3 regions of the Hoeflea sp. 108 genome follow, and region 3 is predicted to be linked to each of the others. Evidence: predicted binding sites of a transcription regulator. Region 3 holds the regulator's gene; each other region holds the start of a gene.
The links. Region 3 encodes LexA, which represses DNA repair genes until DNA is damaged. Its sites were predicted from a motif close to TGTTCNNNNTGTGTTCNG; they were not measured.
Positions count from the first base shown of each region.

Region 1: a site for LexA is predicted at 2,945-2,962, ahead of B015_RS0128220 (ATP-dependent helicase). Genes of this name have one in related genera too.
Region 2: a site for LexA is predicted at 11,127-11,144, ahead of B015_RS0119605 (putative DNA modification/repair radical SAM protein). Genes of this name have one in related genera too.

Region 1 is NZ_KB890026.1:55,661-61,752, reverse strand. Features, by position in the region: gene B015_RS31800 (hypothetical protein) at 1-246, opposite strand, end outside; gene B015_RS0128245 (MucR family transcriptional regulator) at 330-779, shown strand; partial or broken gene B015_RS34190 (DnaT-like ssDNA-binding protein) at 920-1,348, opposite strand; gene B015_RS0128240 (hypothetical protein) at 1,370-1,627, opposite strand; gene B015_RS0128235 (hypothetical protein) at 1,675-1,923, shown strand; gene B015_RS33470 (hypothetical protein) at 2,070-2,240, shown strand; gene B015_RS32845 (hypothetical protein) at 2,341-2,598, opposite strand; gene B015_RS0128220 (ATP-dependent helicase) at 2,978-5,056, shown strand; gene B015_RS0128215 (RES domain-containing protein) at 5,636-6,092, opposite strand, start outside.
Region 2 is NZ_KB890024.1:3,946,700-3,959,164, forward strand. Features, by position in the region: gene B015_RS0119545 (gamma-glutamyl-gamma-aminobutyrate hydrolase family protein) at 1-364, shown strand, start outside; gene B015_RS0119550 (LacI family DNA-binding transcriptional regulator) at 497-1,531, opposite strand; gene B015_RS0119555 (DMT family transporter) at 1,596-2,534, opposite strand; gene B015_RS0119560 (MarR family transcriptional regulator) at 2,714-3,229, opposite strand; gene B015_RS0119565 (intradiol ring-cleavage dioxygenase) at 3,424-4,152, opposite strand; gene B015_RS0119570 (GTP-binding protein) at 4,335-5,444, shown strand; gene B015_RS0119575 (WD40 repeat domain-containing protein) at 5,663-6,637, shown strand; gene B015_RS0119580 (hypothetical protein) at 6,640-7,092, opposite strand; gene B015_RS0119585 (MarR family transcriptional regulator) at 7,168-7,599, shown strand; gene B015_RS0119590 (hypothetical protein) at 7,626-7,985, opposite strand; gene B015_RS0119595 (aspartate aminotransferase family protein) at 8,231-9,613, shown strand; gene B015_RS0119600 (glutamine synthetase family protein) at 9,644-11,032, shown strand; gene B015_RS0119605 (putative DNA modification/repair radical SAM protein) at 11,146-12,384, shown strand; gene B015_RS0119610 (UdgX family uracil-DNA binding protein) at 12,381-12,465, shown strand, end outside.
Region 3 is NZ_KB890024.1:2,596,428-2,608,892, forward strand. Features, by position in the region: gene trpD (anthranilate phosphoribosyltransferase) at 1-118, shown strand, start outside; gene trpC (indole-3-glycerol phosphate synthase TrpC) at 123-935, shown strand; gene moaC (cyclic pyranopterin monophosphate synthase MoaC) at 937-1,419, shown strand; gene glp (gephyrin-like molybdotransferase Glp) at 1,420-2,625, shown strand; gene lexA (transcriptional repressor LexA) at 2,733-3,449, shown strand; gene B015_RS0112780 (ComEC/Rec2 family competence protein) at 3,624-6,170, opposite strand; gene gltX (glutamate--tRNA ligase) at 6,280-7,698, shown strand; gene gltA (citrate synthase) at 7,876-9,165, shown strand; gene lpxB (lipid-A-disaccharide synthase) at 9,310-10,473, opposite strand; gene lpxI (UDP-2,3-diacylglucosamine diphosphatase LpxI) at 10,470-11,363, opposite strand; gene lpxA (acyl-ACP--UDP-N-acetylglucosamine O-acyltransferase) at 11,350-12,183, opposite strand; gene fabZ (3-hydroxyacyl-ACP dehydratase FabZ) at 12,195-12,465, opposite strand, start outside.

The sequences.
Region 1 (6,092 bases), on a different contig from region 3:
CGCCAACGTCACCATGTCGCCGGCCTGGACGATCAGTACGCCATTCTCGTAGCGTTGGTGCAGTCTCTTGGCCGTTGCCGACAGTGGCCAAGTCGCGAGAGTCTCCACTCCCGGCGTCCATTCGTCCGGCCACGGTGCTGTGGTGACGCGCTTCAACTGGACGATACCGTGCCCTAACCCGCCTTCGTGTTCAGGCGCGAGAAGTTCCCACGCCATGTCTGCCATCTCGTCGTAGAAGCCGACCATCAGAGCACCAACATTTTTGCTTTCGCAGGAACGAAATCTCGGCTACCCGAATTTCAGCGGGGAGATATAGCCGGAGAAATCTAATGACCGAAGTATTGTCCAAACCGAATGATCAGCTGATTGAGCTGACCGCCGACATCGTATCGGCCTATGTTTCCAATAACCCCATTCCCGCCGGGGATTTGCCAGGTTTGATTGCCCAAATTCACACGAGCATCAGCACTCTGGTCGCTGCAGCAGTCCCAGCGGAAGTACCGCCGACGCCGCGGGTCCAAATCAAGAAGACAATCACGCCCGACTATCTCATCAGCCTTGAGGACGGAAAGCATTACAAGACGCTGAGGCGCCACCTATCGATCCGTGGGCTTACTCCGGATCAATATCGCGCCAAATGGGGCCTGCCCGCAGACTATCCGATGGTAGCCGCCAAATATGCCGCACAGCGTTCACAGCTGGCGAAGGAACTCGGCCTTGGTCGCAAGCCTGCCGAGAAGACGCCTGCGAAGCGAGCCCCGCGGAAGACCAAGGCATAGGACAAGCCCTACTGATGATGCGGGCGCTGGCCCCAGTGGCGGGGACCAGCAGGCACTACACCCGCAGCAAATCTACCGACGCGCTGGCCGGCGTGAGGATGCACCGCAGGGCGTCTTCCATGGCCATCAAGTCAGACCGCCTAGCATCGGGCGACATGGAACCCGCCCTCTGATGCAGAGAAGAACTCTCGCTCGATGCCCTCGACCTTCTGTCGCTTGGCCACCCTGCCCGGCGTTACCGTCGGCGATGAAGAGCCCGGCCGCTGCAGCTCGGCTAGTGCAAGCTCATAGGCCGCGCTGACGACCTGAGCCAGGATTTCATCATCCGGGATGTCCTCACCGGCTCAGTGGTCTCGTGCGCCCGTTCGCGGCCATGCTAGGGCCTGCACACGGACCCCGGTCTTTCGGCCGGGGAACTGTCCCCCATAATGGCCATCAAGCGCAGCGGCGGCGCGTACAAGGGCGGCGTTGCGCTTGGCATCGGTGACGCCGGTAGCAACCCAGGCCGAATTGTCCCAATCGGCGTGATAGGCCGTGGCCCCTGCGAGGGTTCCGTAGATATCGGCCATGATCGTCCCTCGAGTTGGCGCCTACTCGCTGGCCGCCTGGGCGTTCAGTTCGTTGAACTGTGCGATCAGCTTCTCGCGGCCGGTGAAGTGGCGCGGACCTGACGCAGCAACGGGACGGCTAGCATCACCTGGGAGACCGATGGTCACGAGGAATCCGAATCTCCCAAACTCCGAATAACGGCCGGCGAGCCGGCTTCTCCATACTGATTTGAAGGAACCATACGCGGTGCCGCCAAGGTATCCGGTGACGAAGTTATGCTGCTTGTCGGTCAGCGCCATTGGTGCTTTACCTGTGGTTGCTTTCACACATTGGAAGGGAGCTTCTTATGAACAGCCGTTTTGAGGCCGTGAATCTGGACGAGCCTGCAGAACTTTCGTTCAAAGAAAAGAAGGGGCAAACACTTGCCGCAATCGACATGATCCCGTTCGCGAGCTTGTCAGCTGCGCTGAAGTATGCCGTCGAGACTATGCACGATAGCCATCGGCCGCGCTGCATGATCACGACGCGATCTGGAAGCGTCCATCACTGGAGCGAGATCGCTGCGCTGTGCGAACACGTTAAGATCGCACGGTAGCAAAATTGCTTGGCCGCTCGCTTCTCAAAGTATCGCGGGAGGCTTGAGCGATAGGTCAGCTCTTGGCAAACCACAGAAGCGGAGCGGGCCGGCGCCGCTTTAGGCAACCGGCCCTTAAGGGGGCAGGCAACCGCAATGTGCGGTCGATGTGCGAGTTAGCTGTCGACCGCGAGACGCCAAGCGGTCAGCGGCTGGTTGGCAACGGCGTAGGCCACAGCGTGGGCGTCACGACATCGCGTCTCGTGTCGACGCTCGGCGACGATGAACGCGTCGACCGGCGCCACATCGGGCAGCACGTGGACATAGACGGCAGGTGACGCGCTGTGGAGACCGTCGAAACGGCCAGCGCCGACGCCGCATGCTGAAGAAGATGGCAGCCGCAAGCATGGCGGGGCCGTCGTGCTGGACAATGGCAAATCAGTCGTGCTTCCGGCAACCATCAAGGCCAGCACGTTGAAGGAAGGTGAAAAAGTCCTGATCACCTACACAGACACCGCCGGCAACCGCGCCCGCTTGTCCTTGGTGAAGTTCGTCTCGTCCGCAGCGAGAATGCGGGCGTTCGGGTAGAGCGCCAGGAATTCGCGCGCGACCCTGCGCGAGGCAGTGACCGGGGACCGTCAGCATCGCCTTGGCAATCAGGCCGAGCCGACGTTGCTCCATGATCGCGGCGGCCATGGTCATCGTCTTCCCGGACGCCTGCACGTCACACCCTGCTTGCCCAGTTTCCTCGCAGTATTGCGGAACCCCACCCGCAAACCGCGAAGAGCGGAGGTCGCAAGGGCGCGTGTCGGAAACTGAAACAATGAGTGATTTCGGGCGCGGCGGAGCTTCCCTTGCGGGGGACAGCTCGCGAGCGGCCCCCTTGAATGCGCATGGGCGGCATGGCGGAGGAATGCGCGCCAATGTGAGGCAGAGTCATTAGAAAGCACATGATGTCTGCAAGATGATCGCCTTGATCCGCGCCGCAGAGACTTCGCCTTGCGAATCTCCGTGGCGGCCACCAAAAGCCGTCGGAAACATTGCGAACGAAACGGAAACAATGCTTCATGGCTCCATGAACGTCGCTATCCGTGATTCGACCGAAGAACCCATCTACCTGTCCAAACTGAATGACGGGCAGCGGCTTGCGGCCATGTACGGCGACGGAGCCATCTCTGGCCCCCTCCTCATTATTGCCGGCGCTGGATCGGGCAAGACCAACACGCTCGCCCATCGCGTCGCACATCTCATTGTGCGGGGGGCAGATCCGCGACGCATCCTTTTGATGACCTTTTCCCGTCGGGCTGCAGTCGAGATGGGCAAACGCGTTGAGCGCATCGCCGCCGACGTTCTAAAAGAACGCGCAGCGAGCCTCACGGAAGGTCTCACCTGGACTGGCACTTTCCACGCAATTGGCGCACGATTGCTAAGAGACTACGCACGGGAAATCGGCTTGGAGCCCAGCTTCACGATCCATGATCGCGAAGACTCCGCCGACCTCATGAACCTGGTGCGGCACGAACTCGGTTACTCGGAGACCGAGAACCGTTTTCCCACCAAGGCCACGTGCCTTTCGATCTACTCGCGTGCGGTCAACTCTCAAGAGCGGCTGGAGGCGGTCCTGGGCAGCTATTTTCCGTGGTGCGTCGCCTGGAGCGACGAGCTGAAAAAGCTGTTCGGTGCTTACGTCGAGGCCAAGCAGGCCCAAAACATCCTCGATTACGACGACCTGCTTCTCTACTGGTCCCAGATGGCCGGCGAGCCGGAGATCGCGGCGCATCTCGCCTCGCGTTTCGACCACATCCTCGTCGATGAGTATCAGGATACGAACGTGCTACAGGCAGCAATCCTGACTGCTATCAAACCGGACGGCCGCGGCCTGACTGTTGTTGGTGATGATGCCCAGTCGATCTATTCGTTCCGTGCGGCAGAAGTCCGCAACATCCTCGACTTCCCTACCCTGTTTCCCGAGCCGGCCGAAGTCGTCACGCTCGACCGGAACTATCGCTCGACCGACGCTATTCTGAATGCAGCTAACGCTGTCATCGGCGAAGCGACCGAACGCTTCACCAAGAACCTCTGGACCGAACGGACATCTCAGGAAAAACCGTTCATCGTTAGCGTACCCGATGAAGCGGAGCAGGCAAGCTACATTTGCGACGAAGTCCTGAAGGAGCGAGAAGCCGGCTCGCTTCTCAAGGAACAAGCCGTCCTGTTTAGGGCCGCCCATCATTCAGGACCGCTTGAAGTCGAGCTCACCCGTCGCAACATCCCATTCGTCAAATTCGGCGGCTTGAAGTTCCTCGATGCAGCCCACGTTAAGGACGTGCTTGCCGTGCTGCGCTTTGCCCAGAACCCTAGGGATCGCATAGCCGGGTTTCGAGTGATGCAATTGATGCCTGGCATTGGTCCTTCCGCAGCCACTCAGGCGATCAACGGCATGGAAGAGGCTCTCGACCTGGAACTGGGGCTGGCGAGATTCGTGCCGCCGGCACGCGCCGCTGCCGATTGGCCCGGGTTCGTTGATCTTTTTTCAGAGTTACGGCGAGGCCCAGGCTGGCCCACGGAAATGGAGCGAGCCCGGCTGTGGTATGAGCCACACCTCGAGCGGAAGCACGAAGACGCAACGACTAGGCGGGCAGACCTTCTCCAACTCGAGCAAATTGCTTCAGGCTACCCAAGCCGTGAGCGGTTCCTCACAGATCTGACCCTGGATCCCCCTTCTGCCACGAGCGACGAGGCTGGACCTCCTCATCTCGACGAAGACTATCTTATCCTATCGACGATCCATTCCGCCAAGGGTCAGGAATGGACCAAGGTCTTCGTGCTCAACGCTGTCGACGGCTGCATCCCGATCGACCTGAGTGCTGGCGAGCGCAAAGAGATCGAGGAAGAACGCCGACTGCTCTACGTCGCCATGACCCGGGCTAAGGACTCACTGCATCTCATCACACCGCAGCGCTTCTACACCTCCGGCCAGGTCGCGCGTGGCGACAGGCATGTTTATGCCTCTCGGACCCGTTTCATTCCGGCGCACTTGCTCGATCACTTCAAGTCAACGTCGTGGACGAGCCAATCGTATCGTCATGACCAAGGCGCTAGGCCCCGAACATCAGTCGACATCAAAGGCAAGATGCGTTCGATGTGGAAGTAGCGGTCATGAGATCTAATTTGACTGGCCATCGAGTCGGCTCACATAGATAGGTAGCGCAAGAAGCCCGGACATTCAGATGTCCTGGCATTCTCGATTCAGTGTTGGCCTGGAAGAGCACGATGCTGTCAAACCATTCGTGCCGATCACCCGTGACCCCTTACTGCCTAGACAGTGTGCGGAAGGAGTGATCCTGCTCCTCTGTCATGCCCCTCCCAGTCAACGGGTCAAGAAAAGCGCCTGCTCTTCGTCACGCTGCATTTCTTGGGCGAGGGAGCTGTTGCCGAGGTTGCGCATAACGCGCATGCGCTGTCACCTCCCGTCTTGTCACTTGCCGAGCGCCCCGTAAGGGGCCGGCAATGCGAAGCCGTCCTGGCCTTTGATCCCCCACTTGGTTTTGGGTTTCGTTCCCTTGCTGGAACCATGATTCCACAGGCGGCAGCAGATGAAGAAGCTCTTCGCACTTGCGCTGCCAGGCTATGGCGCCCAATGCCTGCGACGACGAGGACGGACGGATAGAGACGTTTGCGCCGTTGTGCTCAGCTGGCCTTTTTCATGTCGATAGGACGGTCCGCGCCGAGGCTATCGCGACAGTCGACCTTCGTCGTCGATCAGCGTCAGCCGGCAGTGTGCCGCATCGCTCCATGTCCAAAGGACGAGGTTGGCGTCGTCTCGGGTGGCGCCGGGCGCGAAGCTTCTTACGATCATTCCATGATAGCCGGCAGCAGTGAGCCGCCCGGCGAAGGCTTGCGTCTTCGCTTCCCCGGATACCTTCATCTGGTCGCGCCATGTGTGGTCGGCGAGGCTCGCATCGTCCATGCCTTCGGCGTGCAGGGCGACATCGTCCCGCGTGTCGAAAATGCGTTCGAACGCCGCATCGTAGGAGACAAGCGTCGTCGGTTGCAGTGCACCAGCCTGATTGGCTTCGCGCAGCGCCGTGACGATCGACAACGACGTATAGAGTGCCGGCGTCCCCTTTCGGTTGAACCGGCCTCCGTAGAGCTCGGCGCCGCGCCCCGACATCGGTTCGCGCGCATAG
Region 2 (12,465 bases), 1.4 Mb from region 3:
CGACCACCGCGCCCCCGTCAGCGACAACCAGGACGAACGTTTCGCCATTCGCCAGACGGCGACGATCAAGCCGGGCAGCTGCCTGGCCGGTGTATTCGGCCCCGGCGACATCCTGGTCAACTCGGTCCACCGCCAGGCAGTCGAGCGGCTCGGTGCCAAGCTGCAGGTCGAGGCCATAGCGCCCGACGGCACGGTCGAAGCCGTGTCGGTGCGCGATTCCAGGGCCTTTGCCGTCGGCGTGCAGTGGCACCCCGAATATTGGGTCAAGTCGGACGATATCTCGCAGCGCATCTTCAAGGCGTTTGGCGATGCCGTGCGGGCGCATGCGGTGGCGCGTCAGGCGGCAAGGGCTGCTGCGGAGTAGTATCCGCGTGTTGCCAATGCGGCCTCCGCTTTGGCAACTCTCCTCTCCGGTTCTCTGCGCGAACCACCCCTCCCCATTTCGCGGGGCGAGGAACCCAAGCGCTACGAACCCAAGCGCTACAAGGCCGCTGACCTATGCTCGTTCCCTAGGCTTGCCCGTCGACTGGCGGACATGCAGTTCCGGCTTGATGAGCTCCTGCGAGGGGCGCACCTGCTGACCATTGAGTTTGTCGAGCAGGGCGCTTGCCGCACGGCGGCCGACCTCGCGCTGACCGTTCCAGACGGTGGTCAGCGCCGGCGTTGCGATCTCGGCTTCCTCGAGGTCGTCATAGCCGGTGACGGAAACGTCGATGCCCGGCACCAGACCGGCACGGGCGATGCCGTTCATCAGGCCGATGGCGACGAGATCGTTCCAGCAACAGGCAGCCGTCGGCTTGTCCTTGAGCGCCAGGAACTGCCCCGCCGCCTCGAACCCGCCCTGCTTGGTGCGCGGGCCGGCGATGCGCCATGACGGCAGCACTTCGAGCCCGGCTGCCTCCATCGCATTGAGATAGCCCTGATAACGATGGCGGCCGGTCGAGGTCTGGTCGGTGCCGCCGATCATGGCGATGCGCTTATGGCCGAGCGAGATCAGATGATTGGTGGCGAGCGCGGTGCCATAGGCATCGTCGCCGCGGAAGACAGGAACCTCGGCGCCCTCGACGGAGCGCGCGATCAGCACCGCCGGCAGTCCGTTCTCCTCGGCCATGATGATGTCCTCGGGCGGCGTGCCGATGGCCGGCGACATGATCACGCCATCGGCGCCGAGTTGCAGCAGCGTGTCGACGAAGGTGCGCTGCTTTTCAAGATCGTCATAGTGATTCGACAGGATGAAGGTCTGCCGGCTGCGGTCCAGCTCGCTCTCGATCGAGCGCAGGATCTCGGCATAGAACGGGTTCATGATGTCGTGCACGACGACCCCGACGATGCCGGAGCGCGAGGTGCGCAGGCTGGCTGCACGGCGGTTGTAGATGTAACCGATCTCGCGGGCGTGCTGCTTGATGCGGTCACGGGTGACGTCGGCAACAAGCGGGCTGTCGCGCAAGGCGAGCGACACAGTCGCGGTCGAGACTCCGAGTGCGTCGGCAATCGTCGAAAGCTTGATCTTCTGAGCCAGCGGGCCCTCCATCCGCAAGCGTGAACGGACGGTCTTTTAAACCGTTTAAAGCCCTATGCCATTGTTCAACGGCAAATCAAAGCTTTTTTGCCAGCTCCTCGGCCTCGGCATTGAGTGCCGCACGGTTACGGACCCGCAGCGTGTGCTCGCGATGGACTATATAGAGGCCGCTGCCGACGATGATCGTAGCCCCGGCAAGGGTCCAGCGGTCGGGTAGCTGGTCGAACACCAGCCAGCCCAGAATGATCATCCACACCATCTGCAGATAGGGATAGGGCGCAAGTGCCGTGGCAGTGGCACGCATGTAGGCCTTGATCAGCAGCCAATGGCCGAAGCCGCCGAAAACGCCGAGCCCGAACAGTACCAGCCAGTCATAGAGATGGGCGGGCATCGAGCCTGCCAGCGGCAGCGCCGGCAGCATGAAGATGGCCGGCACGACCGCCGAATAGAGGATCAGGCTTTCAGCCGTTTCGGTACCGCCCATCTTGCGGGTCAGGATGTTGTAGAGCGACGAACTCAGCATCGCGCAGATCGAAAACAGGTGACCGATGCCGAAGCCGCCAAAACCCGGCCGGGTGATGACGATGACGCCGAGGAAGCCGACGCCGACAGCAAGCCAGCGCCGCCAGCCGGCCCATTCGCCCAGCATCGGGCCGGCGAGTGCGGTGATGACCATGGGACTGGCGAAATTGATCGACACAGTCTCGGCCAGTTGCAGCGTCTGCAGGGCGGCAAAGTTGAAGATCGTCGAGCCGAACATGAAGACGGCGCGCAGGATCTGCATTGACAGGCTCTGAGGCACCAACCGCTCCGGCCGCCGCCAGGCCTTGAACAGCACGAGCACCAGCACGGCATGGACGGCGAAGCGCACCCAGGTGACGAAAGGTGCGGCCAGGCCCGAGGTGACCAGGTGCTTGGCACTGGTATCGAGGAAGGAGAAGACCAGGCCCGAGGCGAATATCAGCAGGATCGCCGAGGTCGGCGTTGCGGTTTCTGCTGGTTTTTGGGAGGTCACGCTGGCGGGCCGGAAAATGGGACGGAGGTCATCAGGCTAGCGCATCGGCCAGGAAGGCACGATGCGCCGATTCAACAAGTTGGAACGTCCTTAGCGCGTCCTTTCCGACGCCCGGCGCTCTAATGCGCCAATGACCGCCGCCCGGCAAGGCAAAACTGGTGGTCCAATCGAGAAACGGCCTATTCGGCCGCTTCGGCCTCGACTTCGTGCTCGGCTTCGGCAGCCGGCTCAGCGTCGCTGCCGGTGACCTCGTCGTCAATGATGGCGAGATCCGACAGATTGGCCTCGATACGCAGCAACAGCTTGGTCAGTTGCTTCACGTCCTTCTTGTCCAGGCCCCTGAGCGCCTGCTTCTCGGTCTTCTTGACCGACTTCTCGACGGCACGGATGGCGTCCCTGCCGGTATCGGTCAGGTAGATGTGGGCCTGGCGCGCATCGGTGTCGGAGGCGCGCTTTTCGAGAAAGCCCTGCGCCTGCAGCCGGTTGATGGTCTTGGTGATGGTCGGCGGACGAACGCCGAGGCGCGAGGCGAGCTGGCCGGGCGTCTGGCCGTCCTCGTCGTGCAGCGACAGCATGATCTGGTCCTGGCCAGCGTAGAAACCATGCGTGAGCAGCCGCGCAGCGAGCGTCGTGCGCGCCAGCCGGGCCACATGGTGAAGCCGGTTCATCGCCGCGCCTTTGTTGGACTTGGACATCCGCATCTCCTGCGCCACGCCTCGCACCGTGATGGTCGAGAATAGTTACCGCGCGGCCGTTGGCAATCACCTTCGCGTGCGATCGTTGCCATGTCGCTTTGCCGGCAACCAACCACCTGCGAGCGCGTCTTGCCAGACGGATGTTACAGTTCGATGACAGGAATGCTTCGCCGGCAAATTTCCGGCAAAAAGACTTAGCCGGCGCGCTTCACCGCAATGATCATCAGCGCCTCGTAGGCGGCATCGACTTCACGCACGGCACTCTGCACGCCCTGCCCGGCCCGGCGCAGGATGCCGTCGTCGACATTCATGGTGTCGCGCACGCCCTGCCGCTCGTTGTAGGGCGGAGCGGTCATGTAGATGTGTTCGCTGAGATCGTCGGGGAAGAACATCTGCCCGGTCAGCACCTCGCCGTCCCTGGGCACCGCCTTGAAGTGGATATGGGTGGTGCGGCCGCGATACCAGCCGGGATAGATCGTCCTGAAGGCGACGATGCCGTCCTTGCCGGTGCTTTGCCAGCCGCGCAGGAATTTTTCGCCCGACGTGTCGACATCGCGCTTGTCGCCCTGGCCGGGATAGCCGGAATAATGCCCCTTGGCATCGCAATGCCAGAGGTCGACGCGGGCGCTCTCGATCGGCCGGCAGTCCTGGTCGACCACCTGCAGCCGCACCATCAGGTCGATGCCCTTGCGTCCTTCGGTGATGTCGGCGCGCTCAAGCGCCGGATCGAAATAATACGGACCTTCCGTCGTCTCGGGCGTCAGCATGCAGACACCCGCCCCGGGCATGAGCAGCGACGTGCCTGCCTGCGGCGAGGCCTGCTGGGCAAAGGCGCGCGCCGACAGCAAGGCACTGCCGCCAGCCGTTACCGCGATCAGGCCAAGCGCCCGGCGGCGCGAAAGATTGACAGGTTTTTCAGGCATGGGCGCCCGGCTCCTTTGTTGGGGTCGGTGCCCCCGCCCCGTGAGGCAATCTAGGAACGGCCGGGCCGCGGGCCTAATGAATTTTCGGTAATCTCTCTGGCCGAAACTCTACTGCCGTTTGAGACGTGCAAAAGCCTCTCCGGCATCCTATATGGAGCCTCTATTCGACCCCGAGGACGACCATGACCGAAGCTCAGACCCAAATCCCCGTCACCGTGCTGACCGGCTATCTCGGCTCCGGCAAGACGACCCTGCTCAACCGCATCCTGTCCGAGAACCACGGCAAGCGTTATGCGGTCATCGTCAACGAATTCGGCGAGATCGGCATCGACAACGACCTGATCGTGGAATCCGACGAGGAAATCTACGAGATGAACAATGGCTGCGTCTGCTGCACCGTGCGCGGCGACCTGATCCGCGTCGTCGAAGGCCTGATGCGCCGGCCCGGCCGTTTCGACGCCATCGTCGTCGAGACCACCGGCCTTGCCGACCCGGTACCGGTTGCCCAGACCTTCTTCATGGACGACGACGTCCGCTCCAAGACCAAGCTCGACGCCGTTGTCGCCCTGGTCGACGCCAAGCACCTGCCGCTGCGCCTGAAAGATTCTCGCGAGGCCGAGGACCAGATCGCCTTCGCCGACGTCGTCGTTCTCAACAAGACCGACCTCGTCAACGAGGACGAGCTGCGCCAGGTCGAGGCAACCATCCGCGCCATCAACCCGACGGCCAAGATCCATCGCACCACCCGCGCCGGCGTGGCGCTCGACCAGGTGCTCGACCGCGGCGCCTTCGATCTGCAGCGCGTCCTGGCCGACGATCCGCATTTCCTCGACGCGCACGATCACGACCATGACCACGATCATGAATGTGGCCCGAACTGCGACCACGACCATCATCACCACCACGATCATGATCACCACCACCATGATCACCACCACCATGATCATGACCATGACCACGATCACGACCATGGCGCGGTGTCGCCGATCCACGATGTGACGGTGAAGTCGGTGTCGCTGCGCGGCGGCGACATGGACCCCAAGAAGTTCTTCCCCTGGATCGAAAAGATCACCCAGATGGAAGGCCCCAACATCCTGCGCCTCAAGGGTATCATCGCTATCAAGGACGATCCGGACCGCTATGTGCTCCAGGGCGTCCACATGATCATCGAGGGCGACCACCAGCGTGCCTGGAAGGATGGCGAGAAGCGCGAGAGCCGGCTGGTGTTCATCGGCCGCGAACTCGACGCCGAGCGCCTGACGCGTAGCTTCGAGGCCTGCCAGGCGGCGTAAGCTGCCCTCAATCCTTGCTAGCGCTGACGAGGTCGAGTAAGGCCCCCTCACCGGGTCGCTACGCTCGCCACCTCTCCCCCCATTTCGTGAGGGCGAGGAATCGCTGCTTCGGCGATTGGCGTTTTCTCTCCCCCGGGCAGGGGGGAGAGGTGGCGAGCGCAGCGACCCGGTGAGGGGTGCTTGCAAGTACCCGCAACCCGACCGGACGTTACAAAATCATGCCGACAGTCGCCCCGTTTGATCTCGAAGGCCATTGCGTTGCTGCAGCCTTCCTCGACAACATCCCCTTCTTCGCGCTCGCCGACGGCATGGTGCACTGGCTCGACCACGGCCAGAAGTCGCTGAAGCTGCATGACGGGCTGCTGGCGGCGACCACGACAGCCAGGAACGACCTGCTGATCACGGGCGGCGAGGACGGCAAGGTGATGTCGCTTTCGTCAGCGGGATCAGCCGAAGAGCTGGCCAGCGCCGGCCGCAAATGGGTGACGTCGGTGGCTTCAGGCCCGCAGGGTGCGGTCGCCTATGCCAGCGGCCGCAATGCCTGGGTTCGCTTCGCCGACGGCAAGATCAAGGAATATGCCCACCCGCGCTCTGCCGAAGGCATCGCTTTTTCGCCCAAGGGCATGCGCATCGGCGTCGCCCGCTACAATGGCGCGACCCTGCATTTCCCGGCCGCCGAGGGCGCACCTACCGAGCTGCAGTGGGACGGCGCACACACCGGCATCACCTTTTCGCCCGACGGCGCCTATGTCGTGACATCAATGCAGGAAAACGCGCTGCATGGCTGGAAGCTCGCCGACGGCAAGCACATGCGCATGACCGGCTATCCCGCCAAGGTGAAGAGCCTGTCGTGGAGCGCCAAGGGCAAGTGGCTGGCGAGCTCCGGCGCGCCGGCGGCCATCGTCTGGCCATTCACAGGCAAGGACGGCCCGATGGGCAAGGCGCCTCTGGAACTCGGCACCCGCGCCAACGCCATGGTGACCACGGTCTCGTGCCATCCGAGCGAAGACATCGTCGCAGTCGGCTTCGACGACGGCATGGTGCTGGCGGTGCGTTTGGCCGACTCCAAGGAGGTGCTTTTGCGCCGCCCCGGCAAGGGCGCCATCACCTCCATGGCCTGGGACAAGGACGAACGCCGCATCGCCTTCGGCAGTGCCGCCGGCGATTGCGGCGTCATCGATATCGCGGGCTGATCTCAACCATAGCGAACCGCCCGCGGCGGCGTGCGGCGCAATGCCAGGCCGTCGCGCATGTTGAGCGACAACAGCGCGATGTTGACGGCTCCGGCCGCAAGCTCCAGCACCTGCACGGTGACGAAGGCCGCGTCGAAGCGGCCCTCCCCCGCCCAGCCGGCCAGCACGTAGGCCGACGGCAGCAGCACCAGAATGCCGTTGGCAGCAACGATGCGCATGCGACGCTTCTTGCGCTGCACCCCCGGGCTCTTCCATCCCTTCGCCAACGAAAAGCCGGAGGCGCCGGCCACGATCATCAGCGGGATGAGCACCGCCATGCCGGCGAGTATGCCCGCCTTGGCCATAGCTACGGTTTCGAGATTGCCGGACAGCTCGGTGGCAACGGTGGCCAGCCAGAAGCTGCCGACGACGAGCAGGGCCGCGGCACCAGCCGCGGCATGGACTTTGGCTTTCATCGTCATGCCTCGCCGATTTCAATAGCAAGCTATATACCATTGCATAGCATGCTATTCAATGGCTATTTCTAAGCCATGACCTTCCAGAAAGACCGCTCAGCCGGCTATCTCGCCAACCAGATGGCGCGGCTCTTCGCCAAAGGCCTGCAACAGCGCATCCGCCCGCTCGGCCTTGCGCCGGCGCAGTTCATGACCCTGCTGGCCCTGTGGGACGAGGACGGGCTGACCCAGAGCGAACTGGTGCGCCGGCTCGACGTCGAGCAGGCGACCATGGCCAACACGCTGACACGGATGGAGCGCGACGGGCTGATCGAGCGGCGCACCCGGCCCGACGATGGCCGCTCGCAGTCCGTTCACCTGACCCCGAGAGCCGTGGCGCTGCGTGGACCCGCGACCGAGGCGGCGCGGGCGCAAAATGAGGCAGCGCTCGCCGCCTTCAGTGAAGACGAACGCCGTACATTCCTCGCTTTGATGCGGCGCGCTATCGCAGCCATGCACCAGGACTGATCACGCGAAGTTTGCCAAGCGCGAGCCTATTCCACCAGGCAGGTCGCCCGGCCGGTAAAGTTGAAGGTCTTGCCTTCGCCGCCTGATGTGCCGTCCGTGTCGTAGGTGGTGACCGCGTACTGGCCGATGTAGTCGCCATCGTCGCCCGACCTGGTCTTGACCATGACCTCAACATAGCCGTGCGGCTTGCCGGCCTCACGCTCGCGATAGACGATCAGCCTGAGTTCCTCGCCGTCGAGCCAGTATTGCGCCAGATGCGAACCGTCGAAGCTGATCTTGCGCAGGTCTTCGGCAACGCTCTTGTCGAGGATTTCGATCTCGCCCCGGAAATTGAAAACGGGGCTCCCCATGCCACGAGTGACACCACTCTCGATGGTCAGTTTCACTGCCTCATCCTTGGCACCGCATGACAGCCCGCCAGAGGCACCGGCCGGGCCTGCCACAAGCAGGATCGACATGGTGATACTATAACACGCACCGTCCCCTGCCCCCAAAGCACAGTGTCATGATCGTTGCCGGCGATTACGGCCCGAAAGGCGGCGCTGAGCCAACAGAGACCTGCACAACGGCCAGTTGCCGTTTGTAGGGGCGGCTGGCTAGAGTGGCGCCCGTCTGTCCAATGGGAGCCATGATGAACCGCATCGAACGACCCGAAACCACCGAAGGCGGCGTGCCGCTGTCGCGCATCGCAGAGCTTGCAGCGACGGAGGCGGAAATCTTCCGCCACGCCCGGCCCAAATCGGAGGCCGCATTGGGCAACGGCATGGCAGGGTTCTTCAACGGCGTCCCGATGCACTGGATGAAAGACTGGCCGACGCCCTTCCCCATCCTGGTCGACAAGGCGAGCGGTGCCACCATCACCGACGTCGACGGCAACAAGCTGGCCGACTTCTGCCTCGGCGACACCGGCTCGATGTTCGGCCATTCGCCGGCGCCCGTCGCCCGTGCCATCCGCCGCCAGGCTGCCCGCGGCCTGACCTATATGCTGCCGTCGGAGGATTCGCTCACGCTTGGCCTGCTCTTGGCAAAACGCTTCGGCCTGCCGCACTGGCAGATCGCGACGACGGCGACCGACGCAAATCGCTTTGCGCTGCGCGTCGCCCGCGCCGTCACCGGCCGCGACAAGATCCTCGTTTTCAACGGCTGCTACCACGGCGCGGTCGACGAGACGATGGTGCGGCTCGACGATGGCAAGCCGATCAACCGTCCTGGCCTCGCCGGCGAGTTCCGCGACCTCACCCAGCGCACGCGTATTGTCGAGTTCAACGATCTCGAGGCGCTGGAGAAGGCGCTGAGCCATGGCGACGTCGCCTGCGTCATCACTGAGCCTGTATTGACCAACTCCTGCATGGTGCTGCCCGAGCCCGGCTTCCTCGAAGGCGTGCGCGCGCTGACGCGGCAGGCCGGCACGCTGCTTCTGATCGATGAGACCCACACCATCTCGACCGGCCCGGGCGGCTACACCAGAAAGCACAATCTCGAGCCCGACCTGTTCGTGCTCGGCAAGCCTGTTGCCGGCGGTGTGCCGGCGAGCGTGTGGGGCATGAGCGAAGATCTCGCGGCCCGCTACGCTGCCTACAATGCCACCAAGGAGCCGGGCTATTCCGGCATGGGCACGACGCTGTCGGCCAATCCCCTCCAGTTCGCGGCGATGCGCGCAACGCTCGAAGAGGTCATGACCGAGGAAAACTACGCCCACATGGAGACGCTGGCCGAACGGCTGGCAACCGGCCTCGACAAGGCGATCCGAAAACGGAAACTGCCCTGGCACGTGATGCGTGTCGGCGCCCGTGTCGAGTTCATATGCGCCCCCGGCCCGCTCCGCAATGGCGGCGAGGCCGAGCACGCACATGCCTCCCGACTGGAGGCTGCCGTGCATGTGGCGCTGGTCAATCGCGGCGTGCTGATCGCGCCGTTCCACAACATGATGCTGGTCTCTCCGGTGACGACAGCGCGGCAGGTCGACAGACTGGTTGCAGCTTTCGGCGATATTGCCGCCCGTCTTACGGCATGAGACAAGGCACAAGGACAATTGAGTGACATCATGACATCACCTTCCGGCTCGACCATCGAAGAGGCCAGAGCCTTCCTCGACGCGAACCCTGATATCGAAGCCTTCGACATCGTTCTGACAGACGCCAATGGCGTCGGCCGCGGCAAGATCATTCGCCGCCATGAACTGATGGGACTGTACGAAGGCGGACGCCACCTGCCGATCTCGATCCTCGGCCTCGACATCACAGGCGAGGACGTCCACGAAACCGGCCTGATCTGGGATTCCGGCGACGGTGACCTGCGTGCATGGCCGATCCCGGGCACGCTGAAGCCGTTGCATGGCACCAGCCCGGCCCGCGGCCAGGTGCTGATGTCGATGTTCCATCTCGACGGCGCACCGATGACCTCGGACCCCCGCCTGGCGCTGAAGCGCCAGGTCGACAGGCTGGCCGAAAAGGGTCTTTACCCCGCCGGCGCCTTCGAGCTCGAATTCTTCCTGCTCGCCAACGACCGCGACGGCGACGGCAAGGTCCAGCCGGCCCGCGCAGTGCTGGATGGTCGTGCCTCGGGCAAGACCGAAGTCTATTCGGTCGACCATCTGCACGGCATGGAGCCTTTGTTCTCCGACATCTATGCTGCCGCAAAAGTGCAATGCATCCCGGCCGAGACGGTCATCTCGGAATACGCGCCGGGCCAATACGAGCTCACTTTGCGCTACCGCAAGGACGTGATGCAGGCGGCTGACGACCTGCTGATGCTGAAGCGGCTGGTGCGCGCCCAGGCTCGCCGCCACGGGGTGACTGCCTGCTTCATGGCCAAGCCGATCGAGAAATATGCCGGCTCGGGCATGCATTTCCACGTCTCGCTGCTCGACCGCGACGGTCGCAATGTCTTCACTGAAGCCGAGGAAGGCACCTGGGAGCCGAAGCTGCTGCACGCGCTCGGCGGCCTCGCCGACACGATGGCGGAATCGATGCTGGTGTTTGCCCCGCACGCCAACTCGTGGCGCCGCTTCGTGTCACAGTCCTATGCACCGGTGGCGCCGACCTGGGGCGTCAACAACCGCTCGGTGGCGCTGCGCGTGCCGGCGGGCGACGCCAAGAACCGCCGCATCGAGCACCGCCCCTCGGGCGTCGACGCCAACCCCTACCTTGTCGCCGCGACCATCCTCGCCGGCATCTCGAAGGGACTGGAGGAACAACTCGATCCCGGCCCGGAAACCTCAGGCAACGGCTACGAACAGGCTGAAGGCACCGAAAGCGTGATGCCGCCGGACTGGCGCTCGGCCATCGAGGCCGCCAAGGCCTCGGAATTCCTGCGCACCGCACTCGGCCACGACCTGCACCGCACGTTCACGGCGATCAAGGAAAGCGAATATTTCCGCGTCGCCCGCACGGTCAGCGAGCTGGACTACCACCTCTATCTACACGAGGTGTGATCCCCCGGGGATGGCGGACAATCGCCCGCCATCCCTCCCCAGCTTCGATCACATTTCGCCGCACGCCGACGAAGCCTCTGGTCTCGTCAGTCAAAAGAACATATCATGAACAAATGGCAGTTCTTTCGACCCGCGAGAAACTCGCGATCCTTTCCGACGCCGCGAAATATGACGCCTCCTGCGCCTCGTCGGGTGCCGGCGGGCGCGACTCGCTCAAGTCCGGCGGCATCGGCTCGACCGAGGGCATGGGCATCTGTCACTCTTACGCGCCCGACGGCCGCTGCATCTCTCTGCTCAAGATCCTGCTGACCAATTTCTGCATCTACGACTGCAGCTACTGCATCAATCGCTCCTCCTCCAATGTCCGCCGCGCCCGCTTCACGGTCGATGAGGTGGTGCGGCTGACCATGGACTTCTACAAGCGCAACTACATCGAGGGGCTGTTCCTGTCGTCGGGCGTCGTCCGTTCGCCCGACAACACCATGGGAGAGATGGTGGAGGTGGCACGACGGCTCAGGCTCGACGAGAAATTCGGCGGCTACATTCATCTCAAGACCATCCCCGAGGCGTCCGCCGAGTTGATCGAGAAGGCCGGCCTCTATGCTGATCGCCTGTCGATCAATGTCGAGCTGCCGACCGACGAGGGCGTGAAGCGGCTGGCGCCGGAGAAACGGCCGGAGACGATCCGTGTCTCGATGGCAAAGCTGCGCTCGAAGATCGAGGAGAAGGCGGAGCCGACGCTACGGACGAAGACGCGTGAGCGCTTTGCCCCGGGAGGCCAGTCGACGCAGATGATCGTCGGCGCCGACGCCACGCCGGATGCCGGCATCCTCAAGACCAGCGCCCGGCTCTATGGCAGCTACCAGCTGCGACGCGTCTACTATTCGGCCTTCAGCCCGATCCCCGACGCCTCCTCCGCCCTGCCCCTCAGGAAGCCGCCGCTGATGCGCGAGCACCGGCTCTACCAGGCCGACTGGCTGATGCGTTTCTACGGCTTTGACCAGGGCGAAATCCTCGACGGCCAGCCAGACGGCATGCTCGACCTGGAAATCGACCCCAAGCTTGCCTGGGCGCTGCGCAACCGTGCCTCGTTCCCTGTCGACGTCAACCGCGCCGACAAGGAGAGGCTGCTGCGCATCCCGGGTTTCGGCACGCGCGCCGTCGAGCGCATCATCGAGACGCGCCGCTTCAAGCGGTTGCGCTTGGAAGATGTCGGCCGTCTCTGCCAATCCATCGCCAAGGTGCGCCCGTTCATCGTCGCCGACGGCTGGTCACCGGGTGCCGCCACCGACGCGGCACGGCTGCGCGAGACGATCGCACCGAAGCCGCAGCAGCTCGAGCTGTTCCGATGACCGGCCAGCCCGCTTTGTCACTGGCCGCCTATGCGGTGCACCTCGCCGGCCCGACCGACTTCGATGGCTGGCGCGATGCCG
Region 3 (12,465 bases):
GGTTGTCGCCGGTAAGGTCGCAACCATTGGCGAAGGCATCAAGCTTGCCGCCGATGCGATCGACAGTGGCCGCGCCCGCGCCGTGCTCGACCGGCTGGTCGGCATCTCGAACGGATAGCACCATGGCCGACATCCTCCGCCGCATCGAAGCCTACAAGCGCGACGAGATCGCAGCTGCCAAGGCCCGCCTGCCGCTCGGCGAACTGCAGGCGCAGGCACGCGATGCCGACACGCCGCGCGGCTTCCTCAAGGCGCTGGAAGCCAAGCGCCGCGAGGGCCGTTTCGGGCTGATCGCCGAGATCAAGAAGGCGAGCCCGTCCAAGGGCTTGATCCGCGCCGATTTCGATCCGCCGTCGCTGGCTCAAGCCTATGCCGGGGGCGGCGCCGCCTGCCTTTCTGTCCTGACCGACACGCCGTCGTTCCAGGGCGCCCCGGAATTCCTCACCGCGGCGCGCAAGGCCTGCGCCCTGCCCGCGCTGCGCAAGGACTTCATGTTCGAGCCCTACCAGGTCTACGAAGCCCGTGCCTGGGGCGCGGACGCCATCCTGATAATCATGGCGAGCCTGAGCGACGACGATGCCAGCCGCCTCGAGGACACCGCCTTCGAGCTCGGCATGGATGCCCTGATCGAGGTGCATGACGAGGAAGAGACCGAGCGTGCGCTGAAGCTTGAATCGCGGCTCCTCGGCGTCAACAACCGTAACCTCAGGACCTTCGAGGTGAGCCTCACCACGTCGGAGCGGCTGGCGCCGATGGTGCCGGCGGATCGCGTTCTGGTCGGCGAAAGCGGCATCTTCACCCATGACGATTGTCTGCGGCTGGAGAAGTCGGGCATCGGCAGCTTCCTCGTCGGCGAAAGCCTGATGCGTCAGTCCGACGTGGCGGCAGCGACCCGCTTGCTGCTCGAAGGCGCGCAGCAAGCGGCCGGAGCCTGACATGGCAGCGGCGCTCACCCATATCGGTGCCGCGGGCGAAGCCAACATGGTCGATGTCGGCGACAAGGCCGAAACGACCCGCACGGCGATCGCCGAAGGCATGATCGCCATGCGGCCCGAGACGCTTGATCTAATCCTCTCCGGCAACGCCAAGAAGGGCGACGTGCTGGGCACAGCGCGCATTGCCGGCATCATGGCGGCCAAGCGCACGCATGAGCTGATCCCGCTCTGCCATCCGATCCTGCTGACCAAGGTGACGGTTGAGATCGAGCCGGACGAGACCCTGCCCGGCCTGCGCGTGACCGCACTTGCGCGCGTCACCGGCAAGACCGGCGTCGAGATGGAGGCGCTGACGGCTGCCTCAGTTGCCTGCCTGACCATCTACGACATGGCCAAGGCGGCCGACCGCGGCATGGTGATTTCAGGCATCCGGCTGATCGAAAAGACCGGCGGCAAGTCGGGCGACTTCAAGGCGACAGAATAGATGGCACTGCTGCCGGTCACCGAGGCTCTCGAACGCCTGCTTGAAGGTGCCGCACCCACCGGCACGGATCGGGTTACCCTGCACGAGGCAGCCGACCGCGTTCTGGCGGCACCGCTGTACGCCTTGCGCACCCAGCCGCCTTTCGACGCCTCCGCCATGGACGGCTATGCTGTCAGGGCAGCAGACATCGCCACGCTTCCGGCGAAACTTTCAGTCATCGGCCAGGCCCCGGCGGGACGACAATTCACCGGGACCGTCAGTACGGGACAGGCAGTGCGCATCTTCACCGGAGCGCCGGTTCCCGCGGGGGCGGACACCGTGGTGATCCAGGAAAACGCGCGTGATCTCGGCAATGGTGCGGTCGAAGTGCTGGAACCGACAGATCCCGGCCGCAACATTCGCCTCAGCGGCCTCGATTTCAGCGAAGGCGACCTCATCCTCGACGCCGGCCGCCTGCTCGATCCGGCAGCCCTCTCGCTGATCGCCTCCGCCAATCACCCCGACGTCCAGGTGGTGCGCGCACCACTGGTCGCGATCATCGCCACCGGCGACGAGCTTCTGCTGCCGGGTAGCACGCCCGGCCCCGACCAGATCATCTCGTCCAACGCCTATGGCGTCGCTGCAATTGCCCGCTCGATCGGCGCTCGTGTGCTCGACCTCGGCATAGCCGCCGACAGCACGGACGCCATCTCGGGGTTGGTCCAGAAAGCACTCGACGCCAAGGCCGATGTCATCGTCACACTGGGCGGTGCGTCCGTCGGCGACCACGACCTAGTGCATCGCGTGTTAACCGGCCTCGGCATGGATCTTTCGTTCTGGAAGATCGCCATGCGCCCCGGCAAACCGCTGATGTTTGGTCGCCTCGGCGCGACGCGCTGCGTCGGCCTGCCCGGCAATCCGGTCGCGAGCCTCATCTGCTCGCACATCTTCCTGAAGCCGCTGCTGGCAAAATTGGGCGGACGCTCTCACGTCGCCGACATCAGGGACGGTGTGCTCGATACGCCGATGCCGGCCAACGATCTGCGTCAGGATTTTGTCCGCGCTGTCGCACGCCAGACCCTTGATGGGCTCGTCGTCACGCCGTTTACGGTGCAGGATTCGTCCATGCTCCGGACGCTGGCCGACGCCAATTGCGCTGTTATCCGCGGCCCCTTTGCGGAACCGGCCGAATCCGGCAGTGCCTGCCGCGTGCTGATGCTGCGCTGAACAATCCCGCCGATAACCTTCACGAAATTTAAACAGTTGCGGAACACAACTGGAACAGATAGTGTTTGTTCCGGGTTTGTTTTTCTCGCGATTCCTTGGGGGCGGCGATGCTGACGCGCAAACAACATGAGCTTCTGCTGTTCATCCATGAGCGGTTGAAGGAGGCGGGCATCCCTCCATCCTTCGATGAAATGAAGGAAGCGCTCGACCTCGCCTCCAAGTCCGGCATCCATCGCCTGATCACCGCACTCGAGGAACGCGGCTTCATCCGCCGCCTGCCCAACAGGGCACGAGCGCTCGAAGTGCTGCGCCTGCCCGACTCGATTGCGCCCGGTCTCAACGCTGCCAGGAAGTTCTCGCCAAGCGTCATCGAAGGGTCGCTTGGCCGCAAGCCCGAGCCGTCGCGCCCGGCCGCTGCAAGCAACGACGACGATGCCGTGTCCGCCATTGCCATTCCAGTCATGGGACGGATCGCTGCGGGTGTGCCGATCGACGCGATCCAGCACCGGACACACACCATTTCGGTGCCGCCAGACATGATCATGGGCGGCGAGCACTATGCGCTTGAGGTCAAAGGCGACTCGATGATCGAGGCCGGCATTTTCGACGGCGACACTGTCATCATCCGGAATGCCAGTACCGCGAGCCCCGGCGAGATCGTCGTGGCCCTCGTCGACGACGAGGAGGCGACGCTGAAACGTTTCCGCCGCAAGGGCGCCTCGATCGCTCTGGAGGCAGCCAATCCCGCCTATGAGACCCGCATCTTCGGGCCAGACAGGGTCAAGGTGCAGGGCAAGCTCGTCGGGCTGATCCGCCGCTACTAGGGCAACTCCCAGAAGACGAAGCGTTTTCCGTCTCAAGTTGTGTAAGAGCAAAGACATTGAGCGTGGCCGCAATCCGAGGAGAGCGGAAATGGCGATGGTAGTCTTGAGATGCTTCGAGGCCGTATAGACCGCAGTTTCGAGCTTGCCGCATATGGCACGCTTGCCTGCGGTGGGCTATTCGGTCGTCGCGTTGTCTGGCTGTTTTCTCACCGCCTCTTGGCGATTGGGTGCAAGTCCCCTCGCCTCGCGGGAAAATTGGCGGTGCGCATGCCATGGCCGGTAGGGCTCGGTGATGGCATATTCGACCGATAGCACCGACGCGCCGCCCGCCACGACTGGCGTCAGATAGACCGCGGCGCTGCCCAGACGCGCCAGATCGCGCTTGGTCACTACGGTTGCGACCTGCCCGCCACAGACATCTCCAGCAGTCGCATCGTCGATGACGACGAGTGCAGCCGTTCGGCAGACTTGCCACGCCGCAGCAGCATTGGACGCGTGGACAACCGTCGCGCCGGATTGATGTCGAAGCGTGCACAAACCCGCGGAGCAGTGGAAGGCACTTGCGCCGGCGACGGTTTTGACGGCGTCCTCAGCTGGCGCAAGGCCTTTGGCCCGACCATTCGCAGGAAGGCTCTGCGGCGCGGCCCCAAAGCGTGGGCCATCGGCCGCCGGAGCTGCGGTCCCTCTGGTCTTCTCTGCATCCTGCGACGGCTTGCTAAGCTCTTCCACCGCCAACGCCCGCATCCAGTTGTCTGACGTGAACTGGTTTGGCCTTGGCCTGTTGACCGCGAGCTTGCCATCGTCGGTGGCGACGCCGACGAGGCGTCCATCTTCGGCCACGAGCACATCCGGCGACGGCGCGACGCCGATGACGAGCACGCCGGCCACGACGAATGGCACTGCGGCAAGGCGCAGCCAGGTCGTCGCCGTCGCAGCGACGACAAGGGCTATTGTCACCAGCACGACCGACCAGGTCGATACCAGCCCGACGGCGTCCAGCGGCGAGCGGTCGGAAATCCATTCGGCCATGGCGATCATGACGCGCAAACCGGCGCCCATGACATCGAGGAACGGCCCATCCAGTCCGAAGGGCATGGCTAGGCTGGCGAACACCGCGAACGGCATCACCAGCACCGATACGACAGGCATGACCGCCAGATTGGCGACGAGGCTGAGCGGCGACACACGCTGGAAATGCCAGGCGCCGAACACTGCCGTGGCGACACCGGCGATGATGGAGGTAGCGACAAGGCCGACTGTGGCGTTGCGCCCCCAGTGCCAGGCACGCGACCACAATGTCATCTCGCCAACAGGCTGTGCCTGCTCCTCACGGCGCTCGGACCACCAGCCATAGGCCCCGACGAGTGCTGCGGTGGCGGCAAACGACATCTGGAAGCTCGGACCGACCACCTCATGCGGCGACACCAGAATGACGATGATGGCGGAAATGGCGAGATTGCGCATCGTCAGCGCAGCACGATCAAACAGCACCGCAGTCAACATCACGGCCAGCATGACGAAGCTGCGCTGGGCCGCCACCTCTCCGCCCGAGATGAACAGATAGGCGGCAATGCCGACCAGGGCGACGACGGCGGCGTATTTCTTGACGGGATGCCGCGATGCGAAATCCGGGAAGGCGGCAAAGCCAAGACGCATAAGGAACATCACCGTGCCGGCAACCATCGCCATATGCAGGCCGGAGATCGAGATGATGTGATAGAGCCCTGTTCGGCGGAGAGCCTCATTGACATCTTCGGGGATGCCGCCACGCACGCCGACCACAAGTGCTGCCGCGATCTCGCCTTCGGCACCGCCAATACGCTGGCGGATGCGCTCAGCAACTCGGTCACGGGCATTCGCCACCCAGGCCAACATACTTTGAGTTGGCGTCTGCTCTGTCGTCGAGGCCGCCAGATCTGGCCCCTTCATGAAGAACCCGCTTGCGCCGATGCCGTCGAAATAGCTCTCGAAGGAAAAGTCGTAGCTGCCGGGGCGCACCGGCCCCGATGGCGGCATGAGCCTGGCGTAGCCCTGCACCGTCGAGCCGGCGACCAGACCTTCAGGCGCTTGGCGGGCGACGAGCCTTACCCTATCGGGGGCAAAACGCAGCCTGGGTCTCGCGGTCGTAGCCACATCGATGGTAAGGCGCAGACGCCCCTTGTCGAGATGGTCGATGTCCACCACCCTCCCGCTCAGGGTGGTCGAAACCTCGGCGCCGAGCATCTTTGTAGCCATCCTCATGGTTTCAACCTTGGCGGCGACCAGGCCGAGCGCCATGCAGGCCCAGGCCGCTAGTCCGAGATGGACGATCCTGCGCGACCGGGCCAGCACGCAAAGCGCAAGCATGAGCCCGAACGCCGCCACGAGAGGCAGCAGCTCGGGCTCATTGCGCAGGTTGAAATAGATCAACGCGCCCAGGGCGAGGAAGACCGGGACCAGCATGAATGCCGCACCGCGTTCGAGCTCGGCCTCGACGGCAAGCTGAACCCGAGCGGTTCGCAGCCTCCTGGCCAGATCCGATCCAGCCAGCCACAGACGATCCGAGACGTCCCCGAAGAGGGTTGGGGCCGTGGCTTCCGCGGCATTGCCGGGCGCGTCGGGCAGTCGTTCGGGCGCTGGGATCAAAGTCGGAAGCGCAGCCGGACGGTTCAGCAAGTCGCGCTCGCTGACCTCCACCGCCGGACTTTCTCCGGCCTGCCCCTCCCGCACCCGGTCGCCCATCGGGCCTGCCTCTTGCGCCCCTGACCTTCTATGCTACATCAACGCCACCGAAACACCATGCGCCGCCGGTCCTCCGGCCGGGCGACGCCATGCTTCCTTGGAATCTGCTATGTCCGTCGTCACCCGCTTCGCCCCCTCGCCCACCGGCTATCTGCATATCGGTGGTGCGCGTACCGCCCTGTTCAACTGGCTCTATGCCCACCACACCGGCGGCAAGATGCTGCTGCGCATCGAGGATACCGACCGCGAACGCTCGACCGATGCTGCAACCGCCGCGATCCTCGAGGGCCTGACCTGGCTGGGACTCACCTGGGAAGGTGCGCCCATCTCGCAGTTCGAGCGCGCCCCGCGCCACCGCGAAGTGGCCGAGGAACTCGTTCGCATGGGCAAGGCCTATTATTGCTACACCACGCCGACCGAGCTCGACGAGATGCGTGAAAAGGCCCGCGCCGAAGGCCGCCCGCCGCGCTATGACGGACGCTGGCGCGACCGCGATGCTTCCGAGGCGCCTGAAGGCGTGAAACCGGTCATCCGCATCAAGGCGCCGCAGGAAGGCGAGACGCTGGTGCGCGACCGCGTGCAGGGTGACGTTCGCTTCCCCAACAAGGATCTCGACGATTTCATCATTCTGCGTTCGGACGGCGTGCCGACCTACATGCATGCGGTCGTCGTCGACGACCATGACATGGGCGTGACCCACATCATCCGCGGGGACGATCACCTTACCAATGCCGCGCGCCAGACCGTCATCTATGACGCCATGGGCTGGGACGTGCCTGTGATGTCGCACATTCCGCTGATCCATGGCGCCGACGGCGCCAAGCTGTCCAAGCGTCACGGCGCGCTCGGTGTCGATGCCTATCGCGGCATGGGCTACCTGCCCGAGGCGCTGCTCAACTATCTCGCCCGTCTCGGCTGGAGCCACGGCGACGACGAGGTGATGAGCATTGAAAACATGATCGCCTGGTTCGAGATCGAGGACGTCAACAAGGGTGCTGCCCGCTTCGACTTCGCCAAGCTGGAAGCGCTGAACGGCGTCCATATGCGCCAGATGGACGACGCCAAGCTGCTCGACATCTTCGTGGCCACTCTGCCCTATCTGCCCAACGGCGCGACCGTGGCCGACGGACTCAACGACAAGACGAAAGCGCAGCTGCTCGCGGCGATGCCCGGCCTGAAGGAGCGCGCAAAGACACTCATCGAGCTCGCCGATGGCGCAGCCTTCCTGTTTGCTCAGCGTCCGCTGCCGCTCGACGAGAAGGCAGCGACCCTGCTCAACGACGCGGCAAAGGCCATCCTCAAAGGTGTGCATGGGGCACTCAGCTCCGTCGACTCAGGCTGGAGTGCAGCTTCCGCCGAAGCTGCCGTCCGCGAGTTCGCAACACGCGAAAATGTGAAGCTGGGCGCCGTGGCACAGCCGTTGCGTGCCGCCCTGACGGGTAAGAGCACCTCTCCTGGGGTGTTCGATGTTCTGGAGGTTCTGGGGCGCGACGAAAGTCTGAGCCGCATTTCCGATCAAATCGATTAGGTCAGCAGTGCTTTCCTAGTTTTGCATTGAAATGAGGCTATTGCGGTGCAACATTGCGGCAACAAGCCAATTTGACAGCAGCGGGGAAGCTGGAAGGCAAGTTCAAGCGTTCCGGGCAAAGGGTTTGCTTGTTGAAATTTCGCCGTCTTGCGGCGGCTGAGCACTAAGGAGAATGCGATGACAGATTCGACCGCCAAACTTGAATTCCGCGGCCAGACTCACGAGTTCAAGGTCCGAGGCGGAACGGTCGGGCCGGATGTGATCGACATCGCATCCCTCTACGGCACGACAGGCGCCTTCACCTATGACCCGGGCTTCACGTCGACGGCGAGCTGCGAGTCGCAGATCACCTTCATCGACGGCGACGCCGGCGTGCTTCTGCACCGCGGCTACCCCATCGACCAGCTCGCCGAGCACGGCGACTTCCTCGAGGTCTGCTACCTGCTGCTTTACGGCGAGCTGCCGACCAAGGCCCAGAAGGACGACTTCGACTATCGCGTCACGCGCCACACCATGGTGCACGAGCAGATGTCGCGCTTCTTCACCGGCTTCCGCCGCGACGCGCACCCTATGGCCGTCATGTGCGGCGTCGTCGGCGCGCTCTCTGCCTTCTACCACGACTCGACCGACATCTCCGACCCGCATCAGCGCATGGTCGCCTCGATCCGCCTGATCGCCAAGATGCCGACGATCGCCGCCATGGCCTACAAATACCATATCGGCCAGCCCTTCGTTTACCCGAAGAACGAGCTGAACTTCGCTGCCAACTTCCTGCACATGTGCTTTGCCGTGCCGTGCGAGGAGTACAAGGTGAACCCGGTTCTGGCCCGCGCCATGGACCGCATCTTCATCCTGCACGCCGACCATGAGCAGAACGCCTCGACCTCGACCGTGCGTCTCGCCGGTTCGTCGGGCGCCAATCCGTTCGCCTGCATCGCCGCCGGCATCGCCTGCCTGTGGGGCCCGGCACATGGCGGCGCCAACGAAGCCGCCCTCAACATGCTGGCCGAGATCGGCACCGTCGATCGCATCCCCGAATTCATCGCCCGCGCCAAGGACAAGAACGATCCGTTCCGCCTGATGGGCTTCGGCCACCGCGTCTACAAGCACTACGATCCGCGCGCCAAGATCATGCAGAAGACCACGCATGAAGTGCTCGGCGAACTCGGCATCAAGGACGATCCGACGCTTGATGTGGCGATGGAGCTCGAGCGCATCGCGCTGACCGACGAATACTTTATCGAGAAGAAGCTCTACCCGAACATCGATTTCTATTCGGGCATCACGCTGAAGGCGCTGGGCTTCCCCACCACCATGTTTACCGTGCTGTTCGCGCTCGCCCGCACCGTCGGCTGGATCGCGCAGTGGAAGGAAATGATCGAGGATCCGCGCCAGAAGATCGGCCGGCCGCGCCAGCTCTACACCGGCGCTCCCGAGCGCGATTACGTGCCGATCGCCAAGCGCTGATCCGGACGACCTGAACGTGAAACGCCCGCCCTTTGGCGGGCGTTTTTTTTGCGCAGAGGCCGCGAAATCGCGACAGCTGCGAACGCACGATGCGAAGGTTGAAAGTGTCGGAGCGTTCTATGCCCGTGCCGACGCGCGCAGCACTCAGGTGCGGATGTGGCCGAGAACCGCTTCTGCTGCCAGTTCGCCCGAAGGGCGTTCGGTTGCCATACGGCGCGCTATTTCAGCAAAGCCGTCCTTCTGCCAGCGACGCAGGCCGCTGTCGGAGAAAAGTCCCTCGACATGGCGCGCCATCCACTCGGGCCGCACATACTGATTGTAGACCTCGATGATCACGGGGCGGTCGGCGATCAGATTGGGAAGCGACGCGCTCCACACAGTGATCAGCCGCTGGGCAAGACGCATGAAAGGGTCAAGCTTGTAGCTGGACATCATCGGCACGCCGGCGAGCGCGAGTTCGAGCGCAACCGTACCGGAAGCGATAAGTGCGGCATCCGCTTCGCCGAAGGCCTGCCACTTGCGCCGGGGATCGAGCACGATCTCCGGCTTGTGCGCCCAGCTGGAAACACCTTCCTCGACGAGACCGGCAACATGCGGCACTGTCGGCAGTACCAGACGCAGGCGGTGCCCGCGCGCACGAAGGGCGGTGACGGTTTCGCCGAAGGCGCCGAGCAGCCCGCGAACCTCGCCGCGGCGCGAGCCCGGCAACAGCAGCAAGGTCTTTTCACGTTCAGGCGAAAGATCCCGTTCGGTCAGCTGCATCGCAGCGGCCAGCGCCACGCCGGGGTCGCTGGCAAGGCGATGACCGACATAGGTGCCCTTCGGCCCGCCCAGCCGGGCAAGCTCGGCCGGTTCGAAGGGCAGGATGCACAGAACCTCGTCGATATCAGGTTTCATCGCCTTGGCGCGGCCGGGACGCCAGGCCCAGACGCTGGGGCAGATGTAATGGACGATCGGAATCGTGGGATCGAGCGCGCGGACCTTTTTCGCCACGCGCAGCGAAAAATCCGGACTGTCGATGGTCACCACACAGTCAGGCTTTTCGGCAGCGATGAACCGCGCCGTCTCGCCGATGCGCCGCATCAGTCGCGGCAGGTCGCGGATGATGGCGCTGAGCCCCATGAGCGCGATCTCGCCGCCATCGAAGAGTGGCGTAAGTCCCTGCTCCTGCAGATGACGCCCGCCAATGCCGACAAGACGCACCTCACGCCCGCTCAGGCGGCGCAGAGCAGCTACAAGATCGGCGCCAAGAAGGTCACCCGACTCCTCGCCGGCAACGATGGCTATCTTGAGCGCCGGCAAGGTCATTTGTGCGCCCCCTGGTCCGCAAGCCCGACGACGAACAGGCCGAGCCTGTCGGCCCTTGCGACCAGTTCACCGTAATCCAGCACCAGCGAGCGGTTGGCCTCCACGCCGATTCCGGCCAGGCCAGCCGCATGTGCCGCATCGACGGTTGCAGGGCCGATGGTCGGCAGGTCGGTGCGCAGCTCTTGGTTCGGCTTGGCGCATTTGACCAGAACGCCGCGCTTGCGCCCGGCTATACGGCCGTTGTCGCGTAGTTCACGCACGCGCTTGAGCAGCAGGTCGGTGCCTTCGATGCCTTCAAGGGCGATGGCACGACCGCCGATGGCAATGGCAGCCTGGCCGATATCGAGAGAACCGATGGCACGCGCGGCCTCCAGGCCGGCCTCAAGATCGGCCCAGTCACCTTGCTGCGGTACATGCGTGCCCATCGGACCTTCAACCGCCAGAAGGTTTGGCACGATCTGGTGCGCGCCGACAACCTTGACGCCGCTGCGTTCGATCAGGCTGACCAGGATACGCAGGAGGCCATCATCTCCGCGCGTCAGCGCTGCAAGCGCCTGCGGCAAGATCCGAAGAAGCGAGATGCTGGGACGTATCGCTTTCCATGCCGGACGGCGGCTAACGCCACCAGCGAGGATGAGATGGGTGATTTTCTGGCGCTTCAACAGCGCAAAGAGGTCGGCGAACTGCTCCACAGCGAGCGTTTCGCCATCGTGCTCCGCCAAGCTCGTGCCTGGATCGGTCTCGCCGTCAATGCGGATGATGTAGGGCCTGTGGCCGGCAGCGGCGAGGCTGTCGGCAACATTGACCGGAAGCCGGCCGCTACCGGCGATGATGCCGACCCGATCGGCAGCGCCGAGATCGAATTGCGTACGCCCTTTAACCTTCGTCATCGGCGTCGTCATCGACAACACCCTTTAGGGGCGGCATGGCATAATGTCGCTTGCCGCGGCTGGAGATGAAATCGACGATCTTCATCGCGATGGGCGAGGAGCCAAATTCGGAGCGCGCAGTCTCGACATTCTCGGCAATCGTGTGCGAGCGGTCGAAGATCGTCTTGTAGGCTCGCCTCAGCAGGTGGATCTCCTCGCGCGGCAGGCCCGAACGGCGCAGGCCGACGATGTTGAGGCCGCGCAGGCTGGCGCGATTGCCGACTGCAATGGCGAATGGAATGACGTCACCGACAACCGCCGAGCAACCGCCGATGAAGGCGTTATCGCCGATGCGGACGAACTGATGCACTGCAGTCAGGCCGCCGATGGTGACGTTGTTGCCGACCTCGACATGGCCGCCCAGCGTCGCACCATTGGCGAAGGTGATGTTGTTGCCGACGATGCAGTCATGCGCGACGTGGGCATAGGCAAGGTAATTGCCGTTGTCGCCGACGATGGTCTCGCCACGGCTGGTATCGGTGCCGGTGTGCATGGTCACGCCTTCGCGGATCGTGCAGTTCTTTCCGATGATCAGTGTCGTGCGGCCGCCCTTGTGCTTGTTGTTCTGCGGCGGCGCACCCAGCGTCGCTTGCGGAAACACCTTGGTGCCTTCGCCCAGGGTCGTCGCGTTCATGATCGAGACATGGCTGACCAGTTCGACCCGGTCGCCAACCACGGCGTCGGCGCTGACGTGGCAAAACGGGCCGACGCGGACGCCCACGCCCAACTGGGCCCCGGCTTCGACTACGGCCAGAGGATGGATGAAAGTTTCGGTCTGCATAAGCGTTCTTGTTATTCCTTGGGCACCATCATGGCCGCCACTTCGGCCTCGGCGACGGTCGCGCCGTCAACACGCGCCTCGCAGGCGAATTTCAGGATGTTGCCGCGCTTCTTGATCTTCTTGACATGGATGCGCATCTGGTCGCCGGGTACCACCGGCTTGCGGAACTTGGCACCGTCGACGGTCATCAGATAGACCAGCGAAGGGCTTTCGTCGATCACCAGGCGCAGGCAGATCGCACCGGCGGTCTGTGCCATGGCCTCGATGATGAGAACGCCAGGC